DNA from 4 places in the Undibacterium sp. GW821-FHT11B02 genome. Region 1 is predicted to be linked to each of the others. Evidence: predicted binding sites of a transcription regulator. Region 1 holds the regulator's gene; each other region holds the start of a gene.
The links. The regulator sigma-54, encoded in region 1, starts transcription at its own class of promoters, with help from an activator protein. The targets are predictions, from matches to a motif close to TGGCANGNAANCTGCTTT.
Positions count from the first base shown of each region.

Region 2: the regulator sigma-54 is predicted to act here: its motif matches at 3,240-3,257, upstream of AC1RVX_RS22750 (nitrate/nitrite transporter).
Region 3: the regulator sigma-54 is predicted to act here: its motif matches at 6,002-6,019, upstream of prpB (methylisocitrate lyase).
Region 4: the regulator sigma-54 is predicted to act here: its motif matches at 2,334-2,351, upstream of AC1RVX_RS06010 (ammonium transporter).

Region 1 is NZ_JBXASD010000010.1:75,896-83,450, reverse strand. It holds gene AC1RVX_RS21120 (KpsF/GutQ family sugar-phosphate isomerase) at 1-212, shown strand, start outside; gene AC1RVX_RS21115 (KdsC family phosphatase) at 212-760, shown strand; gene lptC (LPS export ABC transporter periplasmic protein LptC) at 757-1,401, shown strand; gene lptA (lipopolysaccharide transport periplasmic protein LptA) at 1,429-1,980, shown strand; gene lptB (LPS export ABC transporter ATP-binding protein) at 1,981-2,733, shown strand; gene AC1RVX_RS21095 (RNA polymerase factor sigma-54) at 2,745-4,232, shown strand; gene hpf (ribosome hibernation-promoting factor, HPF/YfiA family) at 4,341-4,688, shown strand; gene AC1RVX_RS21085 (enoyl-CoA hydratase/isomerase family protein) at 5,293-6,387, shown strand; gene AC1RVX_RS21080 (ABC transporter ATP-binding protein) at 6,455-7,183, opposite strand; gene AC1RVX_RS21075 (branched-chain amino acid ABC transporter ATP-binding protein/permease) at 7,194-7,555, opposite strand, start outside.
Region 2 is NZ_JBXASD010000011.1:215,825-223,379, forward strand. It holds gene AC1RVX_RS22740 (putative bifunctional diguanylate cyclase/phosphodiesterase) at 1-106, opposite strand, end outside; gene AC1RVX_RS22745 (bifunctional protein-serine/threonine kinase/phosphatase) at 260-1,972, opposite strand; gene AC1RVX_RS22750 (nitrate/nitrite transporter) at 1,996-3,210, opposite strand; gene nirB (nitrite reductase large subunit NirB) at 3,580-6,009, shown strand; gene nirD (nitrite reductase small subunit NirD) at 6,045-6,389, shown strand; gene AC1RVX_RS22765 (nitrate reductase) at 6,548-7,555, shown strand, end outside.
Region 3 is NZ_JBXASD010000009.1:22,010-29,564, forward strand. It holds gene AC1RVX_RS19340 (PhnE/PtxC family ABC transporter permease) at 1-201, opposite strand, end outside; gene AC1RVX_RS19345 (phosphonate ABC transporter ATP-binding protein) at 207-1,061, opposite strand; gene AC1RVX_RS19350 (putative selenate ABC transporter substrate-binding protein) at 1,085-1,924, opposite strand; gene AC1RVX_RS19355 (GGDEF domain-containing protein) at 2,065-3,093, opposite strand; gene AC1RVX_RS19360 (chemotaxis protein CheC) at 3,093-3,704, opposite strand; gene AC1RVX_RS19365 (response regulator transcription factor) at 3,701-4,066, opposite strand; gene prpR (propionate catabolism operon regulatory protein PrpR) at 4,221-5,810, opposite strand; gene prpB (methylisocitrate lyase) at 6,060-6,950, shown strand; gene prpC (bifunctional 2-methylcitrate synthase/citrate synthase) at 7,049-7,555, shown strand, end outside.
Region 4 is NZ_JBXASD010000002.1:606,523-614,077, forward strand. It holds gene AC1RVX_RS05995 (hypothetical protein) at 21-149, opposite strand; tRNA gene AC1RVX_RS06000 (tRNA-Met) at 238-314, opposite strand; gene AC1RVX_RS06005 (NUDIX hydrolase) at 442-1,011, shown strand; gene AC1RVX_RS06010 (ammonium transporter) at 1,081-2,283, opposite strand; gene aat (leucyl/phenylalanyl-tRNA--protein transferase) at 2,472-3,188, shown strand; gene AC1RVX_RS06020 (arginyltransferase) at 3,185-3,916, shown strand; gene AC1RVX_RS06025 (quinone-dependent dihydroorotate dehydrogenase) at 4,016-5,062, shown strand; gene AC1RVX_RS06030 (aldo/keto reductase) at 5,107-6,150, shown strand; gene AC1RVX_RS06035 (hypothetical protein) at 6,293-6,634, shown strand; gene AC1RVX_RS06040 (peptidylprolyl isomerase) at 6,733-7,555, opposite strand, start outside.

The DNA.
Region 1 (7,555 bases):
GCCTGATGGATGGCACACGTGACTTCACACAATTACAGATTGCCGAAGTCATGCATGACAATCCGCACCGCATACGGCCAGAACAACTGGCTGTAGAAGCAGTAGAAATTATGGAAACCCATCGCATCAATCAATTGCTGGTGGCAGATGAACAGGGCAAACTGGTCGGTGCACTGCATATTCATGACCTGACAAGAGCCAAGGTAATCTGATGGAACAGGCTAAACAAACTGCAACCCATATTGCAACAATAAACGCAGCCAACATTCAGCTCATGATATTTGATGTGGATGGCATACTCACTGACGGCAGCCTGCATTTCGGACCGGAAGGTGAAATGATGAAGACCTTCAACGTGCTTGACGGCCAAGGCATCAAACTATTGCAACAGGCTGGCATTGCCACGGCTATCATCAGCGCCAGGCAATCACCAATCGTCAGCAAGCGCGCCAGTGATCTTGGCATTACCCACGTGCGTCAGGGCATACACGATAAAAAATCAGCCTTCCTGCAACTGATAGCAGAACTCAATATTGCAGAGAAGTCTTGCGGCTTCATCGGTGACGACATCATCGACTTGCCAATACTGATGCGCTGCGGCTTTTCTGCCAGCGTACCGAATGCCCATGCCGAAGTCAGGCAAAGAGTGAACTACGTCACAGCTGCCATTGGTGGCAAAGGTGCCGCACGCGAAGTCTGCGACTTCATCCTGCGTGCCCAGAACAAATATGACAAGGCGATTGGGGCATACCTGTCATGAAACATCACATGACCATAGACCGCTTTCGCATCTGGCTGGCGATCATTCTGCTGGGTGTCATTACCCTTGGTACCATTTGGGTCATGGAACTAATACGCCGGAATGCGAATGACGAACAAAACCGTTCGTCGGCACGTTCTGCACCGGATTATTATGTGGAAAATTTCAATTTTATCCGGCTATCGAATAATGGCAAGGCGAATTACCACATCACCGGCCAGCGCCTGATCCACCTTCCGCGCACGGACAATATAGAAATCCAGCGCCCACAAATTAATAGCTTTGATGTAGATCGTCCGCCTTTGCACCTGCTGGCTGACCTGGCTGTGGTGTCACAAAAATCTACGGTTACCACCCCCAAACGTGAACATGATGAAGTGCGTCTGTATGACCATGTCAGCATGGAAAGGCCCGAAGGCCTCAGCTCACAATTCATGCGTCTGGAGACCAGTTATTTGTTGCTGCTACCTGACGATGACATTGTCAAAACCGACAAACCCATTATTGTAAAAACGGGAAAAGTGGACACCACCGCAGTCGGCATGGTGGCCAACAATTCCACCCAGCATCTGGCCCTGTTAAGCAAGGTGCACATACATTTAAAGAAGCGTGACCCTGAGCCCCCTACACCATCCAAATAGAGAAAGCGATATTTGCCAATGAAACAGATGAAATTGACACGCTCCCTTACCCAGTGTCTGGGGCTGGCCGGCTTTGTTTTTATCCATACACCAGCAAGCGCAGAAAAAGCTGACAGCTTCAAGGAAACCACGATAGAAGCCGGCTATTCTGAAAGCGATGGAAAAAACAGCGTACGTATCTTATCCAAAGGTGTGCAACTGATACGCGGTACGCTAATAGTGAACTCTGAAAAAGCCGTCGTCACCGAAGCACCAAATGGTGACCAGTTTGTGGTACTGACTGGTGGTGTCGGCAAAAAAGTCAGCTTCCGGCAAAAACGCGATGGCGGCCCCGATCTGTGGGTAGAAGGCGAAGCCGACCGTGCTGAATACAATCAGACAACAGAGATCGTCAAATTCATCTCCAAAGCCAAAGTGCGCTACCTGGAGGGCAAAAAGGTCACTCAGGAACAGGAAGGCGAATACTTGTCCTACGACAGTAAAAATGATATTGCCATCGGTACCAATTCAACCACTGGTCAGCATGTAGACGGTGCTGGCCGCGTCAAAATCACCTTGCAACCCAAACAGACCAATTAAATGAGTGCCAAGCCTAGTACCTTGCTCGTCAAGGGATTGCAAAAACGCTATGGCGCGCGCCAGGTGGTGCGCGATGTATCGCTGGAAGTGAAAAGTGGTGAAGTGGTTGGCTTGCTTGGCCCGAACGGTGCCGGTAAAACCACCTCTTTCTACATGATTGTTGGCCTGGTGCCATCCGACGCCGGCGATATCACTATCGATGATGTCAATGTCTCGCAACTGCCTATACACCAAAGGGCCGTGCTTGGTTTATCGTACCTGCCTCAGGAAGCTTCCGTTTTTCGCAAACTGACGGTAGAAGACAATATCCGTGCTGTGCTGGAATTACAAAAAGATGCCAACGGAAAATTTCTTTCCGAAGATGCCATCACCAACAGGCTCGACGCCCTGTTGGCCGATTTACAAATTGAAAAGATCAGGGAAAACCAGGCGCTGTCGCTGTCAGGTGGCGAACGCCGACGTGTAGAAATTGCCCGTGCACTGGCTACCAATCCGCGTTTTGTCTTGCTGGACGAGCCCTTTGCCGGCGTTGACCCGATTGCCGTAATCGAAATCCAGCGTATTGTGCGTTTTCTCAAGGAACGTGGCATCGGCGTGTTGATTACCGACCATAACGTACGTGAAACCCTGGGCATCTGTGATCATGCCTACATCATCAATCAGGGGGCAGTACTGGCCAGCGGCAAGCCGGATGACATCATACAAAATGAATCCGTGCGTCGCGTCTATCTGGGGGAACATTTCCGGATGTGACGGGAATCATCATGAAACAAAGCCTGCAACTACGTACTTCCCAGCATCTGGCATTGACGCCTCAATTGCAGCAATCGATACGATTGCTGCAATTGTCCACATTGGAATTGCACCAGGAACTGGAAACCCTGCTCATAGAAAATCCCATGCTGGAGCGTGTGGATGACCCGCTGGACCATGCCGTACGGCTGTTGGCCGACGGTGCCATCAATACCAGCAGCACAGCGGCTGATGCCGGCATGGAAGCACCCGCCGTACGAGATGAAAGCAGTAGCACTGCCGAGCCGCAAGGTGAAACGGACACCGCCATCAGCAACGAGGCAACCAGCGCCAGTGAAGATGACTGGAGTTTTGATGATGTGCATCACGGCAGCAAGAGCAGTGACGATGAAGATGGTCGCCCGCAACTAGGTGCCGCCCACATCACGCTGCGAGAACATCTGCAAGAACAAATGCGCTTGAACCTGCGCGAACCCCGTGACCGCGCCCTGGTCGAGCTGATGATTGACGCCATCGACAACAATGGCTACCTGACGGAAACCCTGGAAGAAATCCATGCTAGCCTGCCACTGGAATTATGTGTCGAACCAGAAGAGCTGGCGTTTGCCTTAAACATGCTACAAAGCTTTGACCCGGCAGGTGTGGGCGCTCGCACACCTTCAGAATGCCTGGCCCTGCAAATCAAGCGTTTGCCAAAAGTTGCTTTCGTGACACGCAGGCTGGCGTTGCAAATTGTTGAAACGCAACTGACCTTATTTGCACAAAGAGATTTCACCAAACTCAAGAAAATTCTTGACTGTGATGACGAAGATTTGCGCGACGCACAAACTGTCATCAGGCTATGCAAACCCCGCCCTGGCATCGACTTTGCGGTCGATGAATCTGATTATGTTGTGCCGGATGTTATCGTCAAGAAATCAGGTAATGGCTGGCAAGTCATGCTGAATCAGGATGTTATGCCCAAATTGCGTGTCAGCAGCATGTATGCCAACATCATGAAGCAAAATCGTGGTGAAGGTGGGTTGGGCTCACAGCTGCAGGAAGCGCGCTGGCTCATCAAGAATATGCGGCAACGTTTCGACACCATTTTGCGCGTTGCACAAGCGATAGTTGAAAGACAACGCAATTTTTTCACGCACGGTGCTGTTGCCATGCGCCCCCTTGTTTTGCGCGAAATTGCTGATACACTAGGATTACACGAGAGCACTATCTCACGTGTAACAACTCAAAAATACATGCTGACCCCTCACGGCATGTTTGAGTTGAAATACTTTTTCGGCAGCCATGTCGCGACGGAAACAGGGGGAGAAGCATCTTCCACCGCGATACGCGCACTCATCAAGCAGTTGATAGGAGCAGAAGACCAGAAAAGCCCACTCTCTGATAGCAAAATTGCAGACATGCTGGGTGAACAGGGCATGGTAATTGCCCGACGGACAGTTGCCAAATACCGTGAAGCCCTCAAAATCCCCCCAGTGAGTTTGCGTAAATCTTTGTAAGCAGTCCTTGTAATCACGGTTTGAATTGCTATATATGATTTAGCTCAAGGCAATAAGACAGCAATGAGCTTATCGTTACAGCAAGCAACATCACTATAGGAGCACAGTATGAATCTCACCATCAGTGGACATCACGTCGAAGTAACTCCTGCAATTCGTGAATATGTACATACCAAACTAGAACGTATCAGGCGACATTTCGACCAGGTCATTGATATCGCCGTCATCCTGACGGTGGACAAGCTCCGGGAAAAGGAAAAACGACACAAAGCCGACATTAATTTGCATATCAGTGGCAAAGATATTCATGTTGAAAGTCTGGCTCATGATCTGTATGCAGCGATTGATACGCTGGTAGACAAACTGGATCGTCAGGTCATCAAGCACAAAGACAAGATTCAGAACCATCAGCACGACGCCATCAAGCACATACCTGATCCGGCATCGGCTTCATAAGACTTACCACCCCTGCCTTCGGGTTGCGGGTATCCAAAACAAGGACGCGAAAAGCGTCCTTTTTTGTTGGGTGCAGGGTTTGAAATAAATCATATATTTAATTCACTAAATTGATTGCTCTCTGACAAGCTGTGCACATATTACTGTAACTCATAGGTGGTCAGGAATATGGCGGGCGCTCCAAAGTCATTTGTTACCTCCCATACTTTGATGAAAACGATTGCTCTTTGTAGATACAAGCCGGGTCTCGGCCCGGCGGCCGAGATACTTTCTTTTGCTTCGCCAAAAGCAAGTATCCAAAGAAAAGGCGACCGCAGACTTGCCCTTCGGGTGCTTACGCTATGCTTCAGCACAATTTGTGCATCCCAAAAAATGGGAAAGCTTCGAAACTCGCCTTCGGCTCAAACACGAAGCTTTCTGATCCATTTTCTGTGAAGCACAAATTGCTACGTCCCAAGCGGTTTAAAGTCAAAAAACAACCCCAAAATCAAAACCACGACCAAGCGTTCGTCACACGATTTCCATATATGATCATGCGCTCCGTGACGCGCATCTCTGACAAAGCTAAAATAACAGCTTCATCCTCTCCCTATAGTCAATCACCATGAGCGAATTTGTCCTCACTTCTGTCAAGAATAACATCGGCTACATCACCTTGGACCGGCCAAAAGCCTTGAACTCATTGTCACTGGAGATGGTGCGTGCGCTCACCACGAGCTTACTGGCCTGGCAAGAAGATAGCAATGTGCGTGCAGTGCTTATCCATGGCAGTAGCGAAAAAGCCTTCTGTGCCGGCGGCGACATCCGTTTCTTTTATGACGTGGGTACTGCAACACCCAAAGGTGATTCGGCCTTACTGGAAGATTTTTTCACTGAAGAATATGCACTAAATCATTTAATCCATTTCTATCCCAAACCTTATATCGCGCTGATGAATGGCGTGGTCATGGGTGGTGGCATGGGTATCGCCCAGGCAGGCAGTGACAGCCGCCTGCGCATCGTTACAGAACGTACCAAGATGGCGATGCCGGAAGTGAATATTGGTCTGTTCCCGGATGTTGGCGGCGGTTACTTCCTGTCACGTGCACCAGGGCAGATAGGTACTTACATGGGTTTGACAGGTGAAATCATCAATGCCGCAGATGCACTATATGCTGGGCTGGCCGACGTATTTATACCTACCTCAGAAATACCTGCATTGATGCAACTTCTGGAACAAAGTACCGCCTCCGATTTGCAAACGGCAATCCGCGAATTTGCTGCCCCGTATGCCAGCCAGGCAGCGCCAGACCAAAGCAGATTAGCAGCAAACAGATCAAGTATTGATACTCTGTTCAGCGGAAACAGTGCTATCGAGATCAGCAAACACTTGCAGCAAGACACATCTGAATTTGCACAGCAGGCGTTTGCCATCATGCAAAAACGCTCTCCACTTTTGATGTCCGTCACACTGGAACAACTGCGACGCAGCGCCAGCATGACCGTATCCGATTGCCTGCGCATGGAAAGAAACATAGTGCGCCATTGCTTTAAACACGGCGAAGTGCTGGAAGGAGTACGTGCCTTGGTGGTGGACAAAGACAACACACCGCGCTGGTCACCCGCTACGCTTGCGGAAGTGACGGCAGAACAAGTGTCAGGATTTTTTTCAGAAGTATGGCCAACGCACGCACATCCTTTGCGTTACTTGAATGGCTAAACAGAACAAATTTGATTGAATGAAAAAGGGAAGCATTGCTTCCCTTTTTTATCTGAGTTCGATCACATCAATGATGCGCACCGCCACCCAAATACGCTGCTTTCACAGCCGGATCATTTTGCAGATTGGCCGCCGGTCCATGCACTGATATGCGACCGTTTTCCAGTACATAACCATAATCTGCCACGGCTAGGGCTGCAGCAGCAAATTGTTCAACCAGCAGCATGGTAATGCCCTGCTCTTTCAATCGTACAATAATGCGGAAAACTTCATCCACCAATATCGGTGCCAAGCCCATGGATGGCTCATCCAGCAAGACCACGTCAGGATTGAGCATCACCGCTCTGGCCATGGCCAGCATCTGTTGTTCACCACCGGACAATGTACCGGCCAACTGATTGCGGCGTTCTTTCAGACGTGGAAATAATTCCAAGGCTTTTTGCAGGTCAGTTTCTATATCGCCGCGTGGGCGACTTCTGGTAAAACGTGGAAAGGCACCCAGCAACAAATTGTCCGTCACCGACATGGTAGCGAATACACGCCGACCTTCTGGTGAATGCGCCAATCCGGCGCGGGCAATCTTGTGAGAGTCCATCCCGGTCACATCTTTACCTGCCAGCATGACTGAACCTTCTTTCGGTTTCAGCATGCCAGAAATAGCGCGCATGGTCGTGGTTTTTCCGGCGCCATTTGATCCTATCAGGGTCACCACTTTTCCCTTTGGTACTTCAAGAGAAATACCGTGCAAGACTTCCACCTTGCCATATGCTGCATGTAAATTTGAAATATTCAACATGATGTTCTCCTTATGCAGCGACAATGTCGGCTGTATCTGCAATACTGCCACCAAGATAAGCCTCTATCACTTTGGGGTCAGTCTGCACCGCAGCCGGTTTGCCTTCGGCGATTTTTTGCCCGAAATCCAGCACCGTCACGATGTCGCAGATGGACATGACCACATCCATATGATGTTCAATCAGGATGATGGTAATACCGTGCTCACGTATCTTGTGAATGATGGCGATCAATTCCTTGATATCCGGTGCGGTCAAACCAGCAGCAGGTTCATCCAGCAACAGTAATTGCGGATTAAGGCCAAGCGCACGCCCTATTTCCAGCAGGCGTTGTTTACCATAAGGCAGATTGCGTGCCTCTTCATTTGCCAGAT
Region 2 (7,555 bases), on a different contig from region 1:
GGACGATGGTGAAGAGTACCAATAGCAAACCATAACTGAGTGCCAGCCGCACGCCAATACGGCGCAGACGCAGGAAATGTACAAGGCGGTCAAAGCTGTAACGCATGGCAATATCAGTCCACAAGTGAATGTCTGCCCAATGTTAATACACTATTAATTCCAAGGGCAACATCAATGTCTGCATCAACCGAGCCAGAACAACATCAATCTGGATTTGACATGCAGCACGCCCTAGTGTAACCGTGAAATGAATTCTTGCTTATCGTGCTATCAATAGATAGACCAGCAACAGATTGGCAACGATGGAGACGATGGCCAGGGTGCGCCAGAGCGACAGTGGGTCGCGCTGGGCCAGTGGTTTGATAGCCGGTGCGGGTAGGGGATGGGCGGCACCACGTTCGAGTGCCAGCAGAAATTCTTCCGTTGTTTCAAAGCGGTCTTGCGGGTCACGGGCAACTGCTTTCAATAGGACATTTTCCAGCCAGTGCGGCAGGTCCGGTCGATAGCGACCCGGCGGCACCGGTTCACCGAATTTTGGGCGCTGGAATGGCTCAACTTCACCATAAGGATAGTGCCGGGTCAGCAGGTAATACAGGGTTACACCGGTGGCATAGATATCCGTTGCCCTGGATGGTGGTTCTCCCTGGAATTGTTCCGGTGCCAGAAAAGAGGGCGTTCCTGCCAGATTGAAATTGCTGACCTGCGAGCTATCCTTGCTGTCAAAGCCAGATTGTGCTACACCCAGATCCAGAATGCGGATTTCATCGTCGTCACCCAAATGCACATTGGCAGGCTTGAGGTCGCGGTGCAGTATGCTGCGCCTGTGCAGGGCACCGACAGCACGCACCAGTTTGCCACCATATCCCACAGCTTCTGGGATAGTAAAGTGTTGCCCGGCATCCAAACGCCTTTGCAGGGAATCACCAGCATGCCAGGTGGACAGATAATATAAGTAATTTCTTTGCTCAGGCGTGATCACCTGCGGGAAAAAACGGGCGACTACCCGTTTCGCCAGCCAGGCTTCGTGGGCAAAGGCCGAACGTTCCTGAGCATCTGTGGCGCGATCGGGGTGCAGGGTTTTCAACACCAGCTTGCGATGATGTAACGGATCAGTTACGCGGTATAGCAGGGTGGTCTGTGAGGTATGCATGATCTCATCAATCACATAACCATCCAGCGTCTGGCCGGGTTTCATGCGTGGTGGCACGGGCAATACATGCAATTCAGTGATGGCATCACGCAAATCACCTTCTGGCAATTCTTGTACGCGGACTACCACTGCGCTGCAATTATCTTGAGAGCCAGCTTTTATTGCTGCTTCACATAATGCGGCACTGGCTTGTTCCGGGCTTAAGGTTTGAGCGCCGACCTGCTGCAGGTAATCACACAGGTCATATTCGCTGATGGTGGCCCAGATGCCATCGCAAGCAAGCAAAAAGACATCGCCGACACGCAATTCACCCATGCCATGATCAATCACAAGGTGTGAATCCAGACCTATTGCACGCGTCAGCACATGCTGCATTTCTGGCCTGTCCCAGACATGATCCTGGGTCAATTTCTGTAGTGAACCATTACGTAACAGGTAGCAGCGGGTATCGCCGACGTGCGCGCTGTAATACATACGGCCACGTAATACCAGCGTGGTCAGAGTAGTCGCCATGCCAGCCAGTTCGCGCCGGACTGAGCCTTGCTGCTGCACCCAGCTATTCATGGCAACCACCACTTTTTCCAGTGCAGTGGTGACTTCCCAGGTGTCCGGGGTGGCGTAGTAATCGGTCAGCAAACCGCGCACCACATATTCAGCCGCTTCCCTCCCACCTTCGCTGCCAGAGACGCCGTCAGCAATGGCCAGTATCATCCCCTTGCTTGATAATTCCGGGTCGCCCGGCGTCACCATACCGACAAAATCTTCATTCCGGCTACGTACCCCTGCAACAGACTGATAGCCGGTGGTGACAATAAGAGGCATGGTGTGGGTTAATTCTCAGGTAATCAGATTTTTGCGGTGGTCATGGCAGCAGACCCCCAAGTGGTGCGCCAACGTTTCTTCACCAATGATAAACCGATCAGGGCGACAATGGCCAAGCCAGCAAAAATCGACAAACCCAGTTGATAGCTACCGGTGATCTGACGTGAATAACCCATACTGGCCGCCAGATAAAAGCCGCCGATACCACCAGCCATACCGACCAGACCAGTCATCACACCCATCTCTTTACGGAAGCGCTGAGGTACCAACTGGAATACTGCTCCATTGCCGGTACCCAGAGCCAGCATGGCGACTACAAAAACAACCACCGCAGCTACTGACGACTGCAAGCCTGTGGCTGCGATAAACAAGAAAGCAGCAGCAATGCTATACATCACTGACAAGGTTTTGATCCCACCTATGCGGTCAGCAATACGTCCACCAAATGGGCGCACCAGTGAACCGGCAAATACGCAGGCAGCCGTAAAATAACCGGCATGTATCGGCGACAAGCCATATTGAGTATTGAAATAAATAGTCAATGAAGATGCCAGGCCAGAAAAACCACCAAAGGTTACGCTATAGAAGAACATGAACCACCAGGCATCCTTGTCTTTCAGCACGGCCAGGTATTCGCTCAGTGATTTGCTCGGTGTTTCGCCAGGGGCATCCTTGGCAAAGACCAGATACACAACCAGTGCTACCAATAACGGGATCAGCGCTAGTCCGAATACATTCGACCAGCCATAGGCAATGGCCAGCGCTGGTGCAAACAAGGCAGCAAACGCAGTACCTGAATTGCCTGCACCGGCAATACCCAGTGCCGTACCCTGATGTTCTGGCGGATACCAGCGGGAAGCCAGCGGCAACGCGACTGCAAAGGCAGAACCAGCCACCCCCAGGATTACACCCAGGAATAATAATTGTTCATAACTATGTATGTTTCCCAGCCAGGCCCAGCACAGACCTGCCAGCACCACAACCTGACCTATCAGGCCAGCTTTTTTGGGTTTCAGGTGATCGACCAGTATGCCCATCACGATACGCAGCAGGGCACCAGCCAGCAAAGGCGTGGCAACAATTAAACCTTTTTGCGCAGCGGTCAGCCCCAGGTCTTTGGATATCTGTATCGCCAATGGACCCAATAGGACCCAGACCATGAAACTCAGGTCAAAGTAAAAGAATGCCGCTAACAGTGTTGGCGGATGGCCTGCTTTCCAGAATGATGTTTTTTGCATGATCGCTCCAATGGTGAACGATGATGCCACTTGCAAGTGCCGTGCCATCAAATTGTGCGGGATATGTAGGGCTCAATTGTTAAATATGATGGAAAATGCGCGAAAAATGTGCATTGCGTAAATTAAATGGTGCAGCGCACTAGTTTGGCATGGGATTTTTTTGTAAAACTTGAATTTTTTATGCTGCGCTTCAGTAAGTGGCACTACTTATTATGCTGATTGATTAATTGTTGGTTTTCCCTGTGCAAAGCTATTTTATATACGGTTATATTGGTGCGCGCAGAATAAAGCGGGAAAGTTGATTTCCCAGAAATTTCGAACTGGCATTGCTCTTGCTTATAGATCGCGGAGACATGCAAAGGAGCAGCCATGAAGAAATTAAAGCTAGTGATGGTCGGGAATGGTATGGCAGGTGTGCGTACCCTTGAAGAGTTGATCAAGATTGCCCCGGATTTGTACGACATTACCGTTTTTGGTGCAGAACCCTATGCCAATTACAACCGCATCTTGTTATCACCGGTGCTGGCAGGTGAGCAAACTATCAAGGACATCATGCTCAATGATGTGGATTGGTATGAAGAAAATAATATCACTCTGCACCTCGGTAAAAAAATCACCAAAATCGATCGCCATAAACGTATCGTGATTGCCGAAGATGGTACCCAGACCGAATACGACCGTTTGCTGTTGGCGACTGGTTCCACTCCTTTCATGTTGCCAGTGCCTGGCAAAGACCTCAAGGGCGTGATCGCCTACCGCGATATTCATGATACCAACGCCATGATCGCCGCTGCGCAAGAACATACACATGCTGTCGTCATCGGCGGTGGTCTGTTGGGGCTGGAAGCTGCAAACGGTCTCAAAATGCGTGGCATGAGCGTGTCTGTGGTGCACTTGCCAGGTTGGTTGATGGAGCGTCAACTGGACCCGGTTGCCGGCAAGATGTTGCAAAAATCCCTGGAGGACCGCGGCCTGAACTTCCTGCTTGAAAAAAATACGGAAGCCATCATCGGTGACGACAATGGCCATGTAAAATCGATCCGCTTTACGGATGGCCTGGAAATTCCTGCGCAACTGATTGTTATGGCTGTCGGCATACGTCCAAATACGGCGCTGGCAGAATCTGCCGGTCTGTACTGTAATCGTGGCATCATCGTCAACGACACGATGCAGACTTATGATCCACGTATTTATTCCGTCGGTGAATGCGTAAACCATCGTGGCACGGTCTATGGTCTGGTTGCGCCTTTGTTTGAAATGGCCAAAGTCTGCGCCAATCATTTGGCGAATTTCGGTATTGGTCGTTACCAAGGGTCAGTCACATCCACCAAGTTGAAAGTGACAGGCATTGATCTGTTCTCTGCCGGTGAATTCATGGGTGGTAAGGACACGGAAGAAATCGTTTTGTCTGACCCCATAGGCGGCGTCTACAAAAAGCTGGTGGTGAAAGACGACAAGCTCATTGGTGCCTGCCTGTATGGCGACACTGTGGATGGCAGCTGGTATTTCAAACTGCTGCGTGAAGGTAAGAACATTTCAGAAATCCGCGATTCCCTGATGTTTGGCGAATCGAATACCGGTGACGTTGGCCATGAAGGTCATACCAAGGCCGCTGCCATGCCGGATGATGCCGAGGTCTGCGGATGTAATGGTGTCTGCAAAGGCACCATCGTCAAGGCTATCAAGGAAAAAGGTCTGTTCACGCTCGATGACGTACGCAAGCACACGAAGGCGTCGGCATCCTGCGGTTCCTGTACTGGCCTGGTAGAACAGATCATCATGTTTACGGCGGGTGGTGATTATTCGACTGCGTCGAAAGTCAAACCTATGTGCTCTTGTACTGATCATAGCCATCAACAAGTGCGTGATGCCATCAAGGCCAACAAGTTACTGACGGTTGCAGGCGTGCAGGAGTTCATGGAATGGCGTACACCTAATGGTTGTTCCAGTTGCCGCCCTGCCATCAATTACTACCTGATTTCCACATGGCCGCGTGAAGCCAAGGATGACCCGCAATCGCGCTTCATCAATGAACGCTCACATGCGAATATCCAGAAAGATGGTACTTACTCTGTCATCCCGCGTATGTGGGGTGGTGAAACTAATGCCAGCGAATTGCGCAGGATAGCTGACGTGGTTGATAAATTTAATATACCGACTGTCAAGGTCACCGGTGGTCAGCGTATCGATTTGCTGGGTGTGAAGAAAGAAGACTTGCGCGCAGTATGGCAAGACCTGGGGATGCCGTCTGGTCTGGCTTATGCCAAGGGTTTGCGTACCGTAAAAACCTGTGTGGGTAGCGAATGGTGCCGTTTTGGTACGCAAAATTCGACTCTGATGGGCCAACAGTTGGAACGTGAACTGGCACGCATGTATTCGCCGCACAAGGTCAAACTGGCAGTATCCGGCTGCCCACGTAATTGTGCTGAAGCAGGTATCAAGGACGTTGGTGTGATTGGTGTTGATTCCGGTTGGGAAATTTACGTAGGCGGTAACGGCGGTATCAAAACTGAAGTTGCGCAATTCCTGGTTAAGTTGAAAACCCATGAAGAAGTCATGGAATATACAGGGGCCTTCCTGCAGTTGTATCGCGAAGAAGGCTGGTATCTGGAACGTACGGTACACTACCTTGCCCGTGTCGGTCTTGACTATGTGAAGAAAATCATCCTTGAAGATGACGAGCGCCGCAAAGACCTTTACCAGCGCCTGCTGTTTGCCCTGGAAGGTGAGTCTGATCCATGGCATGAACCAGAAAAAGCCCAGGTCGATACGCGTCAATTTGAACGCTTGCCAGCATAAGGCCAATAAGGCCAATTTAGTTGAGAGGAAAGAACATGAGTCAGGATTGGCAAGTAATTTGTCGTGTTGAAGATATCCCCGTGCTGGGGGCACGCGTAGTGGCGCGTGCAGCCAAGCCGGATGTGGCTATCTTCCGGAATAGTGAAAACAAGGTTTTTGCTTTGTTGGATAAATGTCCGCACAAGGGTGGTCCCTTGTCGCAAGGTATCGTCTTTGGTGAAAAAGTGGCTTGTCCGTTGCATAACTGGAATATTGAATTGCCTACAGGTTGTGCAATTGCACCCGATGAAGGCTGCACGCAAAAATTCAGTCTGAAAGTGGATGCAGATCAGGTGTATCTGGATGCAAATGAGTTGCGTACACTTGCAATAGAGGCTTAGGGCGCTGGACATGCGCAAAACTGCCCCAGCGGTGTTGTAGCTCCTGGTTGTACGAAAAGGTACTGCCGTTGTCGCTGCACCTTGCTGGGGCAATTTTGTGTAAGTCCTAAAACACCACGCCGTGGAAAATTTTACGCGGCGTGTATTTAAAGGCATGTATGACTGAAACCAAATCTACCTGTTGTTATTGCGGCGTTGGTTGCGGTGTAGTAATTGAAAGCGATGGCGGGCAGGTTGTGGGTGTACGTGGCGACCCGGATCACCCAGCCAATTTTGGCCGCCTGTGCAGCAAGGGCAGCACCCTGCATCTGTCTGCGGACTCCAGGATACAGCAACAGGTCAGGGCACTTTATCCCGAAATGCGTGCGCCGTCTGCGGGGCGGGACCAGACACGCCAACGTAGTGACTGGGATACCGTCATCGCCAGTATGGCCGGCAAGTTTGCCGACACCATCAAGGCACACGGCCCCGACAGCGTGGCATTTTATATTTCCGGTCAATTGCTGACCGAAGACTATTACGTCTTCAATAAACTCGCCAAGGGTTTGATAGGTACCAATAATATCGATAGTAACTCACGCCTGTGCATGTCCAGCGCCGTGGCTGGTTACAAGCAGACACTAGGTGCTGACGCACCACCCGCCTGCTATGAAGATATTGATTTGGCCGAAGTGATTTTCATCGTTGGTTCCAACGCCGCTTATGCCCATCCTATCTTGTATCGTCGACTGGAACAGGCCAGGGAAAAAAATCCGGCACTGAAAGTAATCGTCGCGGACCCACGTCGAACCGATACTGCCCGGGAAGCAGATTTGTTCCTGCCTATCTTGCCAGGCACCGACGTTGCCTTGTTCAACGGTATGCTGCATCTTTGTCTGTGGGAAGACCTGATTGATGTCGATTATATCCAGGCGCATACAGAAGGCTTTGCCGAACTCAAGCAAACCGTGCGTGATTACACGCCTGCAGCTGTGGCCAAGACCTGTGGCATCAAGGAAGCTGATCTGGTGCAGGCAGCACGCTGGTTTGGACAGTCCAAAGCCAGCCTGTCCCTGTATTGCCAGGGACTGAATCAGTCTTCGTCGGGTACTGCAAAAAATGCGGCACTGATCAATCTGCATCTGGCTACCCATCAAATCGGCAAGCCGGGTGCCGGACCGTTTTCT
Region 3 (7,555 bases), on a different contig from region 1:
TGTAGAGTGGGCCGGTGGAAAAAAGCTTGACAGGAAGCGCCAGGTCGCGCCCAGGCTTTGCGCATCGATCAGTTGCCAGGGCTTGAATTCAGTGATTTGCAGCATGGGCCAGAGCAGCACCAGCATACATAATGTGAGCGTTACCCGCATGCGCCATGCAGGATCGTGCTGAATATCTTGATGGCTTTTCTGTTGTTTCATCATGCTTAAAAGCAGCGTGGTGTATCAGAAAACTCCGGCTGATCCAGTGCAGGCATATCGATGGACTGATGATCAGGATTGCCAGCATTCCGGTACAGGTCCGCTATCATCTGATCACTGACCTTGTCGCTGTCAAACATAATTTTGCCAGCACGCAGACCTATGATGCGCGGGAAGTGCTGACGTGCCAGTTCTACCTGATGCAGGCTGCAGATCAGCGTCGCATTGCGTTGTTTTGCTTCCTGTTGCAAGGTATTCAGGGTTTGCAGTGCCAGGGTGGGGTCCAGCGCAGACAGTGGTTCATCGACCAGCAACAGGCTGGCATCAGACAAGAGCAGGCGTGCCAGTCCGCAGCGCTGGCGTTCGCCGCCGGAGAGTTTATCTACCCTGGCATACAGCTTGTGCTGTAAATCAAAGCGTTGCAAGGCTTGCCAGGCAGCCAGCGGGTCTGTCGGCTTGATCAGATTGCGCAGTGCCTGTGCCAGTGTCCAGTGTGGCAGTCGGCCAGCCAAGACGGCGGTAATGACACGCTGGCGTGCAGGCAGCGGTGGGGTTTGCGGTGCCAGGAACAGATGACGGCGCAAGGCATGGCGTGCCGTATGTGACAGTGCCCAGACATTCTGGTCCATGAATTGGAATTGACCGTTGGCTGGCTGGTGGGCCGCAGCCAGGGTATGCAATAGCGTGGTTTTGCCCGCACCAGATGGCCCTATGATGGCAATCTGCTCGCCCTGAGCTACCGTCAGGTTCAGGTTGTCAAGTATGTATTGCTGTTGCGCTTGCCCTGCCACCAGTGCAGTATGTACTGCACCGGGAAAAGCCACACTCAATTGCTGCAAACGCAGTTGTACTGTAGTCATGACTGCCGACATTGCTGCCGGCATTACTTCAGCAGGCCGGCATTATGTGCAGCCGCTTCTATGGCCTTGTAGTTGTCAGCCTTGGTCGGGATGAAGCGTGTAGCACGTTGCAAGTCCAGGATTTCCTTGTCTTGCGGATTGGCTGGATCGAGATTCAGGAAAGCATCGGTGATCTTCTTGCGCAAATCAGCAGGCATGTCGGCACGTACTGACCAGTTGTAGTCAAAATAACCTGGTGTGGTGTAAAACACGTGTACCAGTTTAGTATCAACTTTGCCTTGCGCCAGCAGTTTTTCCCAGACCGAAATATTCAGTGCACCTGCATCTACCTTGCCACCTGATACTGCGGCTACGGTCGCATCATGGGTGCCAGAAAAGGCGATGCGTTTCATGTCGGTGTCAGGATTGATCTTGGCTGCCAGCAGATAAGCACGTGGCATCAGATGGCCTGACGTGGAAGATTCTGAGCCAAAGGTAAAAGTTTTGCCTTTCAGATCTTCCAGTTTATTGATGTTTTTATCGCTGGTGATGAATACCGATTTGAATTTTTCATCTTCTTCGCGCTGTACCAGTGGGATCACCTGGTCTTTGCTGCGTATCTTGGCCTCGACGAAAGTAAAACCACCGAACCAGACCAAATCGAGTTTTTTATTGATCAAGCCTTCCACACATGCCGGGTAGTCGTTTACCGGGACAAATTCCACTTTCATTCCCAATTTTTTCTCCAGCATGGCACCCAGGGGTTTGAACTTGCGCTGCAATTCTGTTGGCGCTTCATCTGGTATGGCGGATACGCGCAACACCTGCTGGGCACTTGCCAGGCCAGAAAATGCCAGCAAACTGGCGGCGATCAGGTGATGCATGGTGCGACGTGTTGGTGAAAAATCTGAAAATGATTTACGCATGCTAGTGCCTTCTAAAGTGTATTTTTGACCTGATTGACTGTTCAGGCCATGAATTGATTGCAAGATTGCTTAATTGGAATTAAACCAGGCATACCAAATCAGCTGAGCAAGCCTTCGTTGTGGCTATCGGCAGAGGTGCTGGTCGATGATGGCGCGCGAAAATTTTGCAATGGTAAATAATGGCTTTGGTTACGACCTGCTTTTTTTGCTTCATATAATGCAGCATCAGCGCATTTCAGCAGCAAATGTTGATCTTCATCCGGATGTTTGTGAAAATTGCTGAAACCTATGCTGATGGTGACGCGATCTGCAGCACGGGAATTGCTGTGTGGGATATTCAACTCCCATACTGCACTGCGCAGTTTTTCTGCAAACTGTATGGCAGAGTCGGTGGGCATATTGGGCAACATTAAAATAAATTCTTCGCCACCGTATCGTGCCAGCACATCAGTGGCACGTAGCAATTGTTTGCGCAATGCGGCAGCGACCAGTATCAGCGTTTTGTCGCCGGCTACATGTCCATAGCTGTCGTTGTATTCTTTGAAGCAGTCAACATCCACCATGAAAACTGACAACGGTACTTTGTGACGTACTGCATGACCCATTGCCATTTTGTAGTGTTCGTCGAAGAAACGGCGGTTATAGATGCCGGTCAGACTATCGGTGGTGGCTTCACGTTTCAGCGCTTCAGAATGGGTACGCAGAATTTTTTCGCGTTTGATTGATGTTGAAGAATCGCTGACCTGAATCAGGCATAGCCTGGTGCCATTGTCCGCAGTGAGCGGTGTAATGGTGATGGACTGATGGATGCGTTTTTTTTCATCGTCTTGCTCGCTACGGTCAAACAGCGGCAAGGGGGAGCGGTGCAGGGCATTCGACAGGACGACCGGCAGTCCGTAATTCAGGGTATTGCTGATGGCGTTCAGGATGGCGCGGCTGGGCAACTCTTCAAAAGCCTCTGATATGTGGCGACCCAGCGCCTGTTCTGCGGCGACACCACTATGTCTTTCTATCCAGCCGTTCCACAGACGGACATGCTGTTCTGCATCGACCAGTATCAGACCGAGACTGATTGAATTCAGAATTTGTTCCACAGCGACTGGGCTGGTGGACAGCAACTGCACCATCAGGTTTCCCCCAGGAAACGTTCTATCTGAGTGACCAAATCAGTCAACGAGGTTGAACTGAGCAAGAAAATCAGGTGACCTTCAGAATGCCTTCTTTCTATTGTCAGGTCTATGTGCAGTAAAAGCACATATGGCTGATCGTGGTCATCACTGACACGACGGAAAATTTCTTCCGTGGTAGCAACTGAATAGTCAGGCAAGGAACAACTGAGTGGAATATTGAGCATATCAGCCATGGCTGACAGGCAGGCGTTGAGTATGATGTTACCCAGCTCGCACATGGCTTCTTGTTCGAACTCTGCCAGGTCTTCGATGCTGATTTGCGATCCCATCATGTCACGCACAATTTCCAGCGCATGGTCTTCAGTGAACAACAGTATGGCATCAGCTTCAAACGAGCCGCTAAAAGTCTGGTGTACTGCACCAAACTTGTCGTTTTGCATACCCATGATGGAGAAATCAATCTCCGACGACTTACGAATTTCTACCGAGGGAACTGACAGGCGGACTTCTTCGCCGACGATATCGCTGAGGCTGGCTGCCGCTCTGCCTGCACCGACATTGAAAACTTCACTCAGTGCATCAAGATGAAGTTCAGTCAACGTGTTCATTGCCCGCTCGCGAAATAATTGAGGACGAGGGTGATCGATTTTTCGGTGACAGGCTTGGCCACGAACACACTGCCTATGGAATTGGCGCGTGTCTGCATGCTATCTTGCACATTGGCAGAGAAGATGGCAATGCGCACATGGGGATTGTCCTTCAGAATTTTTTCTGCAGCATCCGTCCCCAGCATGCCAGGCATGTTGATGTCCATGGTGCAATAGTCTGGCTTGTTTTCCTGCACAGATTTCATGGCTTCTTCGCCTGTACTGGCTTCGAATATTTCCCATTCAGGCTGTGCCGCCTTCACATGGGCACGTATGACCATGCGTGACACTTTGCTATCATCAACAATTAGTAATTTTTTCATAATATTTTTATGTAAAACAAATGCACCCATTGATATTGAGTTGCAGCTCAAATTCATTTTACCTTACCGAGCCGGAAATTGAATGGTCAAGATGCTCAATAAATGCTTCCGTGAAGGTATTTGCACAGCTTATTTTGTGTGTCCGTTGTCATTTTCAATTTTTCAGTCGCCGCCACAAGGTGGTTCTGCTGATACCCAGGTAACTGGCAACGGCTTCGCGGTTGTGCCCGAATTTTTCCATGACCTGTTCCAGCGATTCTTCCAGGGCTGGTACCGCCGTTTCTTCCTGTTGAATACCAGTCATTACCAGCTCAGGCAAAGTTTTTGCGACAAACCCAGGTGTTAGTGCCTGTAAGGGTTCGGCTGCCAAAAACAAGGCCAGACGTTCCATCAGGTTGCGTAATTCTCTGATATTACCCGGCCAGGCATAGTGCTGGAGCAAAGAGCCGCAAGAGGCAATTTCCGCATGCAGATTGGCGTGTGGGCGGGTACCCATACCAGCCAGCGCATGTTTCAGGAACCATTCTGCAAGAGGGAGCAGATCGTCCGTTCGTTCCCGTAACGCGGGCAGATGCAGTCGCAATACCGCCAGGCGAAAATACAGGTCGGCGCGAAATTTGCCTTCCTTGATGCGGTCTTCCAAATTGCAATGCGTAGCGCTGATAATGCGTACATCGACAGGAATAGGACGCATGCTGCCGACGCGTATCACTTCACGCTCTTCCAGTACCCGCAACAACCGGGTTTGCAAGCCCAGGGGCATTTCACCAATTTCATCCAGGAATACGGTGCCGCGATGCGCAGTTTCAAACAGACCAGCATGGCCACCCCGTTTTGAGCCTGTAAATGCACCTTCTTCATAGCCGAATAATTCGGATTCCAGCAAGCTTTCGGCAATGGCACCGCAATTGACGGCAACAAAAGGCTGGCGCGCTCTGGTGCTTTCGCGGTGCAGGGCCTGGGCGGCCAGTTCCTTGCCGGTGCCAGTTTCACCTTGCAGCAACACGGTAGCGGGGGAGCGGGCAAACAGGACGATGGATTTACGTGTCGCCTGCATGATGGTCGAATCACCTCGCAAATCATTCAGGTTGTGGCGGGCACGTAGCGAATCTGCTGCCGGATGCTGGCGACCACGGGCGGACTCCAGTCGCGTCAGGCGGGCAATTTCCAGTGCATCATCAAAAGCCTGCCGTATCGACCCCGCTGAATACATGAAAATACCAGTCAGCCCGGCTTCTTCCGCCAGGTCAGTGATCAGGCCGGCACCGACGATGGCCTTGATGCCACTGGCTTTCAGTTCGCTGATCTGGGCGCGTGCATCTTCTTCCGTGACGTAGGTGCGTTGTTCCAATGGAAAGTCGAATGTGGTTTTGAAATCTGTCAATTCAGGCATGGTTTCCTGGTAATTGATCAAACCAATGGCGGGTGATACCTTGCGCGCCCTGGCCAGCGCCTGCATGACATCAAAGCCACTGGCCTTGGCGATGACAACCGGAACTGGCAGGCGGTTTTTCAGGTAGGCACCGTTTGAACCGGCGGCGATGACAGCATCGCATCTTTCCGTTTGCAGACGTTCTTTCAAGTATTGCGCAGCTTCTTCAAAACCCATGTGTATGGGTTCGATATCGGCGCGGCCATCGTATTCGACCATGATGTCGCGAAACATGTCGAACAGGCGTGAAATGGACACTGTCCAGATGACGGGTTTGTCGCTGTTGTCGCGCTGTGGTGGCGGGTGTTTCATTGTTGTTCGTTTTTTAATGATTGTTTCAATTTTTGTTTCAACTATGTTTCGTTTATGTTTCAAGTGAAATATTGAAACACCATTATGCGCCATATTGTTGGTGTGTCTCAAGCTCTGTTTGGTATTTCTTATCCGATAAGTGCTTGATTTGTATGTGTATCAGTCATTCTCATTTGCTCTGTTGTCAGAGGTGGCACGCCGATTGCAATATGCTTGCCAGAATCTATTCATTAATCTGAAAGCATACACATGAGTACATACTCCGCAGGTGCCGCCTTCCGCAAGGCGATGCAGGAAGAATCCCCATTGCAGGTCGTGGGCGCAATCAACGCCAATCATGCCCTGCTGGCAAAACGTGCCGGTTTCAAGGCGATTTACCTGTCCGGTGGCGGTGTTGCTGCTGGTTCCCTGGGCTTACCTGATCTGGGTATCTCCAATCTGGATGATGTCCTGACTGACGTACGCCGCATAACCGATGTCTGTGACTTGCCTTTGCTGGTCGATGTGGATACCGGCTTTGGTGCTTCTGCCTTTAACGTGGCACGTACTGTCAAATCCATGATCAAGTTTGGCGCCGCTGCCATACATATCGAAGATCAGGTGGGAGCAAAGCGCTGTGGACATCGTCCTGGTAAGGAAATTGTCAGCAAACAAGAGATGGTAGATCGCGTCAAGGCAGCAGTGGATGCGCGCACCGACGACAACTTCGTCATCATGGCCCGTACCGATGCGCTGGCGGTGGAAGGTCTGGAAGCTGCTATCGAGCGTGCCCTGGCTTGCGTTGAGGCAGGTGCAGACATGATCTTTCCGGAAGCGATTACTGAACTGGCGATGTACAAGCAGTTTGCCAATGCCGTCAAAGTGCCTATCCTGGCAAATATCACTGAATTTGGTGCTACGCCCCTGTTTTCTGTTGAAGAACTGGCGGCCGTGGATGTGGGCCTGGTGTTATATCCCCTGTCGGCTTTCCGTGCCATGAACAAGGCGGCAGAAAACGTCTATGGTGCGATACGCCGTGACGGCACGCAAAAGAATGTCGTCGACACCATGCAAACCCGCATGGAATTGTATGAACGCATCAATTACCACGACTTTGAGCAAAAGCTGGATGCCCTGTTTGCACAGCAAAAGTCCAAGTAGAAACTATATAAACGTTCCCGCTCTTGTGTTGAAATTTGTGCTGCATCAAATCAGCAAGCGGGAATAGCACTTCTAATGAAACGATGGAGAAAAAAATCATGACTGAAGCAGTTCCTTTCAAACCCAAGAAATCGGTTGCCCTGTCTGGTGTGACTGCAGGTAATACTGCCCTGTGTACCGTAGGCAAAACCGGCAATGACCTGCATTACCGTGGTTACGATATTCTGGATGTGGCTGATGCCTGCGAGTTTGAAGAAATTGCCCATTTGCTGGTGCATGGCAAATTGCCTACGGCTTCTGAACTGCGTGCCTACAAAGCCAAGCTCAAAGCCCTGCGCGGTTTGCCCGCCAATTTGAAGGCGGCACTGGAATGGCTGCCAGCATCTTCCCACCCTATGGATGTCATGCGTACCGGGGTATCCGTACTTGGTTGCGTGCTGCCAGAAAAAGATGACCACAATACCCCGGGCGCACGCGATATCGCTGACCGGCTGATGGCTTCGCTGGGTTCCATGCTGCTATATTGGTACCACTACAGCCACAATGGCAAACGCATAGAAACAGAAACCGATGATGATTCTATTGGTGGTCATTTCCTGCATTTG
Region 4 (7,555 bases), on a different contig from region 1:
TTGACCAGGTCGCCGGGCCATCAGCGCAAGCCAATGCGAAAGAAGTGCAGGGACGTATCAAGCGTATTCTGATGGATTTGCAAGCAACCCTGGACACTGATACCCAGCGCGCCCGTAAAATCATTGGTGACTTGTTTGGTGATATCCATATCCTGAAACAGGACGACGGTATCTACGCTACATACGACAACGCCACCGAAAAACTGCTGATCGCAGCCGGTGGCGCATCGTCTAATGTGGTTGCGGGGGCAGGATTTGAACCTACGACCTTCGGGTTATGAGCCCGACGAGCTGCCAGACTGCTCCACCCCGCGTCTGAAGAATGAAACTATACATTGTTTTGCTGCTCTGCGCAATCCTTTTATGGGATTCGGACTATTGCGGTAGTTGGGCGGACAGGTGTTACACTCTGAGGATTCGCCAATTTCCACTCTTTTTCTCATGAAATTCTGTTCTGAATGTGCGTCCCCAGTCGTCTTGCGAATTCCTGCCGATGACACCCGTGAACGTTATGTCTGTCCGGCTTGCGGCACTATCCACTACCAAAACCCAAAGATGGTGGTTGGCTCTATTCCCGTATGGGAAGAAGATGGCGTAACCAAGGTCTTGTTGTGCAAGCGGGCGATTGAGCCGCGTCTGGGTTTTTGGACCCTGCCTGCCGGTTTTATGGAAAACAATGAAACCACTTCACAGGCAGCGCAGCGCGAAACGGAGGAAGAAGCAGGTGCCAATATCAAGCTGCATGAACTGTTCTCGATCCTGAACGTGCCACATGTACATCAGGTACATTTGTTTTATCGCGCCACCTTGCTTGATCTGGATTATGTGGCGGGTGTGGAAAGTCTCGAAGTGGCGTTATTTTCTGAAGAACAAATTCCGTGGGAAGATATCGCCTTTCCGACCACGACACACACGCTGAAATTTTTCTTTGCCAATCTGGCGCAGGTAAAACAGGGTGGTCAATATGAAGTGCATGCGCATGATATTTTTAAGCCCATACGGCACGGCTAATATGCACAACTGAAACTGGTATAAGTATAAAAATGGGCGATTTGAATTGATCGCCCATTTTTTTCGTCATCACCAACTGGTTTCTCGTTCCGCCGTCGATGAGATTTTATGTATCGACAAATCTGCGCCTTCAAACTCTTCTTCTGGCTCCAGGCGTATACCTATGACCTTTTTCAGGCTGGCATAGATGACATAACCGCCAACAAAGGCAATCACCACGCCCATGGTCGTACCCAACAGTTGCGACATGAAACTGACGCCACCCAGGCCGCCCAAAGACTTCATGCCAAAGATGCCGGCAGCGATACCGCCCCAGGCACCGCACAGGCCATGCAGGGGCCAGACACCCAGGACATCATCTACCTTCCATTTATTCTGGGTCCAGGTAAACATCCAGACAAAGATGGCACCAGCAATACCACCGGTGACCAGCGCGCCAAGCGGATGCATGAGGTCAGAACCGGCACACACAGCCACCAGGCCAGCCAGCGGGCCGTTATAAACAAAGCCGGGGTCATTCTTACCCATCAAGAACGCCACCAGGGTGCCGCCGACCATGGCCATGAGGGAATTAATGGCAACCAGGCCATTCATTTTATCCAGCGTTTGTGCGCTCATGACGTTGAAGCCGAACCAACCGACCGTCAGTATCCATGCGCCCAGAGCCAGGAAAGGAATACTGGAAGGCGGATGGGCAGCAATGGCACCATTTTTCATATAACGGCCACGGCGTGCCCCCAGTAGTAATACAGCAGGCAAGGCAACCCAGCCGCCAAACGCGTGTACGACTACCGAACCAGCAAAGTCATGAAATTCTTCAGAGAATGCAAGTTTCAACCACGCCTGTACGCCAAAGCGCTGGTTCCAGGCGATGCCTTCAAAGAAAGGGTATAAAACCCCCACTAGCAAGGCCGTGGCAATCAACTGCGGGTGAAATTTTGCCCGTTCTGCAATACCACCTGAGATAATGGCGGGTATGGCGGCAGCAAAGGTCAACAGGAAAAAGAACTTGACCAGTTCAAAACCGTTTTTGGCAACCAGCACCTCAGCCCCGGAATAGAACTGTACGCCGTAGGCGACGGTATAGCCGACAAAGAAGTAAGCGATGGTAGATACAGCAAAATCAACAAGAATCTTGACCAGGGCATTGACCTGGTTTTTCTTGCGTACGGTGCCTAATTCCAAAAACGCAAAGCCGGCATGCATTGCTAGAATCATGATCGCGCCAAGCAAGATAAACAGTGCATCAGCGCTACTATTTTGTGCAGTCATGCAAAAATTCTCCCAATAAAAGTGCAGATTTATATAAATGGCGCACCAATAAAGCAAAATACGTTCCAATTTAGTGCAAATTGATAAGTGATTGATTTAATGAAGAATTTGAATTTGAATGATTTAATGAGACATGTGTCTGCACTAAAAAATGGCGTCTTCTTGGTGCATCGTGATGGGATGGCAACGTGATCCCCTGGCTGGAAGCAGATAGCCCTTTCCCCCACCCCAGCGCGGCGCTGACAGAAAAAGACGGTGCAGCCGGCTTGCTGGCAGCCGGAGCCGATCTGTCGGCCAGTCGCCTGTTGTATGCGTATAAGAATGGCATTTTCCCCTGGTTTTCTGAGGGGCAGCCGATACTCTGGTGGTCTACCGACCCGCGTATGGTGCTGCAGGTGCAAGACTTCAAGGTATCCGCCAGCCTGAAAAAGCGCCTGCGGCAGGTCAGTAAAGACGCCCGCTGGCAGGTGCGCTTTGACACCGCCTTTGAACAGGTCATGCGCGCCTGTGCCGCGCCGCGCAAAGACAGAGAAGGCACCTGGATTTCTGAAGATATCGTGGCCGGTTATTGTGATTTGCACAAACAGGGATACGCTCATTCGGCAGAAGTATGGCTGGATGGTGAGCTGGTAGGTGGTGCATATGGCGTTTGCATAGGGCGCATGTTCTATGGCGAGTCCATGTTTGCCAGGGTTACGGATGCGTCTAAAATCGCCCTGGCCCACTTGGTGTTTTTCTTGCGTGAACATGACGTGAAAATGATAGACTGCCAGCAAGAGACGGGACATTTGGCATCTCTGGGCGCAAAACCGATTGCACGAAGCGAGTTTTTGCGCTGGCTTGAGCATGCCACTGTTTTGCCCGCCATTACGAATTGGACCATCACCAACAAGATCAGTCTGTGACCCAACTTAACGAATTACCCTTCGCCAGCATACAGTTTTATGCGACAGCGCCCTACCCTTGCAGTTATCTGGAAGGCTTGCAGGCGCGTTCGCAAGTGGCTACGCCTGCACATCTGATCAACGCGGATGCGTATTCAGAACTGGTGAAGAGTGGTTTCAGGCGCAGCGGCATCTTTATCTACCGGCCACATTGCGATAACTGCCAGGCGTGCACGCCAGTCCGTATTCGCGTGGAGGAATTTGAAACCAACCGCAGCCAGCGCCGTGCCTGGAAAAAACACGGCAACCTGACTGCGCGCGTCACCAGCCTCAGTTATGCACAAGAACATTATGAGCTGTACCAGCGCTATCAGGGTGAACGCCATGCCGGTGGCGGCATGGACCATGACAGTCGCGATCAGTATGCGCAGTTTTTGTTGCAAAGCCGGGTGAATACCCGTTTGGTGGAGTTCAGGGATGAACAGCAAGTCTTGCGCATGGTCAGCATTATCGATGTGCTGACGGATGGCCTGTCATCGGTGTATACCTTTTATGACCCGGATGATGCCTCGGCGTCTTATGGCACTTACAATGTACTATGGCAGATTGAACAAACCCGGTTGTTAAAGCTGCCGTACGTATATCTGGGTTACTGGATTGCGGCCAGCCCCAAGATGGCTTACAAAACCAATTTCCGTCCGCTGGATGCACTGATGCAGGGGCGCTGGCAAACATTGCGGGAACTTTAGCACTATCGGACAATTGATACCGGCCACTGCATACAGTCCTCACCGTATCAGCATTAGCAACACCACTATTTTTTCACCTATTCTTCCCTTCATAACTTCATGCCCGCGAAACTTCTTTATTCCCTGGTCCGCCCTGCCCTGTTTGCAATGGACCCGGAAAACGCTCATCACCTGACCTTACCCGCCCTACAACGCGCCAGCAAACTGGGCCTGGGCGGCATGCTGGGCAGCAAACCCACCGACGATGTGCACACAGTCATGGGTGTGCGTTTTCCCAATCCGGTTGGTCTGGCCGCTGGCCTGGACAAGGATGGTGCCTACATTGATGGTCTGGCCGCTCTGGGTTTTGGCTCGATTGAAATCGGCACCGTTACGCCACGTGCACAAGCTGGCAACCCCAAGCCGCGCATGTTTCGCCTGCCACAGGCAGAAGCTATCATCAACCGTATGGGCTTCAATAATGGAGGTGTGGATGCCTTTGTCAGCAACGTACAGGCATCACGCTTTTATCAGGACAAGCAAGGTGTACTGGGGCTGAACATAGGCAAGAATGCCGACACCCCAATAGAACGCGCAGCCGACGACTATCTGCATTGTCTGTCCAGGGTCTATCCTTATGCCAGTTATGTGACAGTAAACATCTCTTCGCCCAACACCAAGAACCTGCGTCAGTTGCAGGGGGCCAGTGAACTCGATGCCTTGCTGTCGCAATTAAAGGAAGCCCAACTACGTCTGGCGGACGAGCACAAGCGCTATGTGCCAGTTGCGCTTAAAATTGCACCGGATATCGATGCGGAACAAATCAAGACCATTGCCGAAGCCTTGTTGCGGCACAAGCTGGATGGTGTCATTGCCACCAACACCACGATTACCCGCGACGCGGTACAAGGCTTGCCCCATGCTGAAGAAGCAGGCGGCCTGTCGGGCAAGCCAGTGTTTGAGGCATCCAATCGTGTCATACGTGCCTTGAAGGCAGAACTGGGAAATGAATTGCCCATCATAGGTGTAGGCGGGATTTTCTCCGGTGCCGATGCGGTGACGAAAATGCAGGCAGGTGCCGCACTGGTTCAATTGTATTCTGGCCTGATTTACCAGGGCCCGGCATTGGTCAGAGAATGTGCCGACGCGATACGACTAAGCAAATAGACCAAGCAAATAGACCAAGCAAATAAGTTCAGATGAAAGCAAACATGAAAAAAGTATTTTTGGGCGACAGCCAATTAAATGTAAGCACAATCTGCCTGGGCACAATGACCTTTGGTGAACAGAATACCGAAGCGCAGGCGCATGAGCAGCTGGATTATGCGCTGGAACGCGGTATCAATTTTATCGATACCGCAGAAATGTATCCTGTCATGCCACGCGCCGAAACCCAGGGCAGGACGGAACAATATATAGGCAGCTGGCTGAAAAAATCCGGCAAGCGCAGCGATGTCGTACTGGCGACCAAGGCTGCCGGCCCTTCGCGTGGCATGAACTGGATGCGCAATGGCGAGACGGATCTGAATGAAAAAAACCTGCGTGCTGCAGTAGAAACCAGCTTGCAACGCTTGCAGACTGACTATATCGATCTGTATCAATTGCACTGGCCCAGCCGCAATGTTCCCATCTTTGGTCAAAAGCAGTTTAACCCAGAACTGGAACGCCCTTGCACCGCCATTGCAGATACTGTGGCCGCCTTGAATGCACTGGTCAAGGAAGGCAAGATCCGCGCTTTTGGTGTGTCAAATGAGAGTGCCTGGGGTGTCAGCGAATTTGTCAAACAAGCCGACCTGCAGGGTGCACCACGTATCGCCAGCATACAAAATGCCTACAACCTGGTGAACCGTGCTTTTGAACAGGGTCTGGATGAAACCTGTTACCGCGAAAAAGTTGGGCTGCTAGCCTATAGCCCACTGGCCTTTGGTCAACTCAGCGCCAAATACATAGACAATGCCCAGGCATCTGGCCGCCTGACGTTGTTCCCACCTAGCTGGAGCCCGCGCTACCTGCGTGCCAGCGTCTTTGCTGCCAGCAAGCGCTATGCAGAACTGGCACGTGCCAACGGCTTGACACCCAGTCAGTTGGCGCTGGCCTGGTGCTATTCGCGCTGGTTCGTCGCCAGCACTATCATCGGTGCGACAAATCTGGTGCAATTGAAGGAAAACATTGATGCACTGGAAGTCAGTCTCAATGATGAGCTGATAGCGGGAATCAACGAGATTCATGCAGAGCTTCATAATCCCGGGCAATAAATAATGTAGAGGTAAATGGCTATCCGCCGGGCAGCAGGTAGCGCCCCCTGTTGTCTAATGCCCGGCGAATTCGATGAATTTAGCGTAGAATGAAGTTGCAATTGCAACAAACGCCTATTGATCCTTTTACCGGAGAACCGAGATGTCCCAATTGCGTATTACGATCATCAAACTTGCCGTCTGCATCCTGGCCATTATGGGATTGTTGATGACATTTGCATACAGCGCCTTTCCTGGCGCTTCGTTGTTCAAGATGGCGTATTTCTCTGTCATCATCATCGTTGCCGTTCTTGCCATGGGGGTTGTCAGTGTGTATATCACTGGCGAATTCAAGCAATGGAGTCTCAACAAGGGTGCAACCGATACCGGCTGGCTTTGGTTTAATGCCGATCCATCTGGACTGGAAGCGATGAGAAACGGGGTTGATGTCACTACCCTGTCTGCCAAAGCAAAACAGGCAGACACGCCAGACCAAAACGCCTGACCAACATCATCGCGGCAAAGTAAAAATGCAGGCCAGAAATTTTTCTGGGCCTGCATTTTCGTTTGCCTCTTTAACCGACCAGGCTCACCGCAAACAGCTTATTTTTGTGCGCGTACCGGCACAGGTACATTGCACAGATCAATATAGCCCGCCGGTACCTTGTACCAATCACCGCCACGGTTTCTTTGTGCTTCGACGATGGATTTGAATGTCGCTGTATCGGTACGTATAATTTCCAGCTTGCTGCGTTCTGCTTCGGGTACATCAGCCGCAATCTTGATGGATTTGATAGGCGTGCGCTCTTCGGCTTTTTCATAAAAACCAAGATTGCCTTTACCACGCGGCAGCGTCGTCAACAATTCCATGCCCTGCATGACACGACCGACCACGGTAATATTTCTGTCCAGTTGTCTTGGTGCATGGCCAGTGACGACGTATAGCGAGGTGCCATCACCACTATTCGATTCTGTACCACGTGCGACACCTACGGTGGCATAACAGTGTGCCAGCCATGCTGTGCCTGCCTTGGGATCACGCCCAGCCGGAAAGCCATTCGCATGCCCGACTTGCGGGGCAAAACCATCAACATCAGGCAAACGGGTGAAGGGCATGCTGGATGGATATTTGACAGTAAATTCGCCTTCCAGCTGACGCCTGGCTGTTTTCACCTCCCGTTTTTCATCCGGGTCTGCCCATTGCGCAACATAATTTTCTTGTGAGCGCACGATGGCCAGGCCATCGAAATAGCCCTCACGTACCAGTGCCTTGATGTTTTTCGCATGATTGGGTGCAAAATCGGGTGCCAGCTCGATCACGACACGGCCCTTTTCCAGTTCCATGTACAGAGTATTGTCCGGATTCAAAGGACGCCAGTCTGTAGGGCTGGAAGCCTTGATCAAATCCGGCACCGTCTGTTTTGAT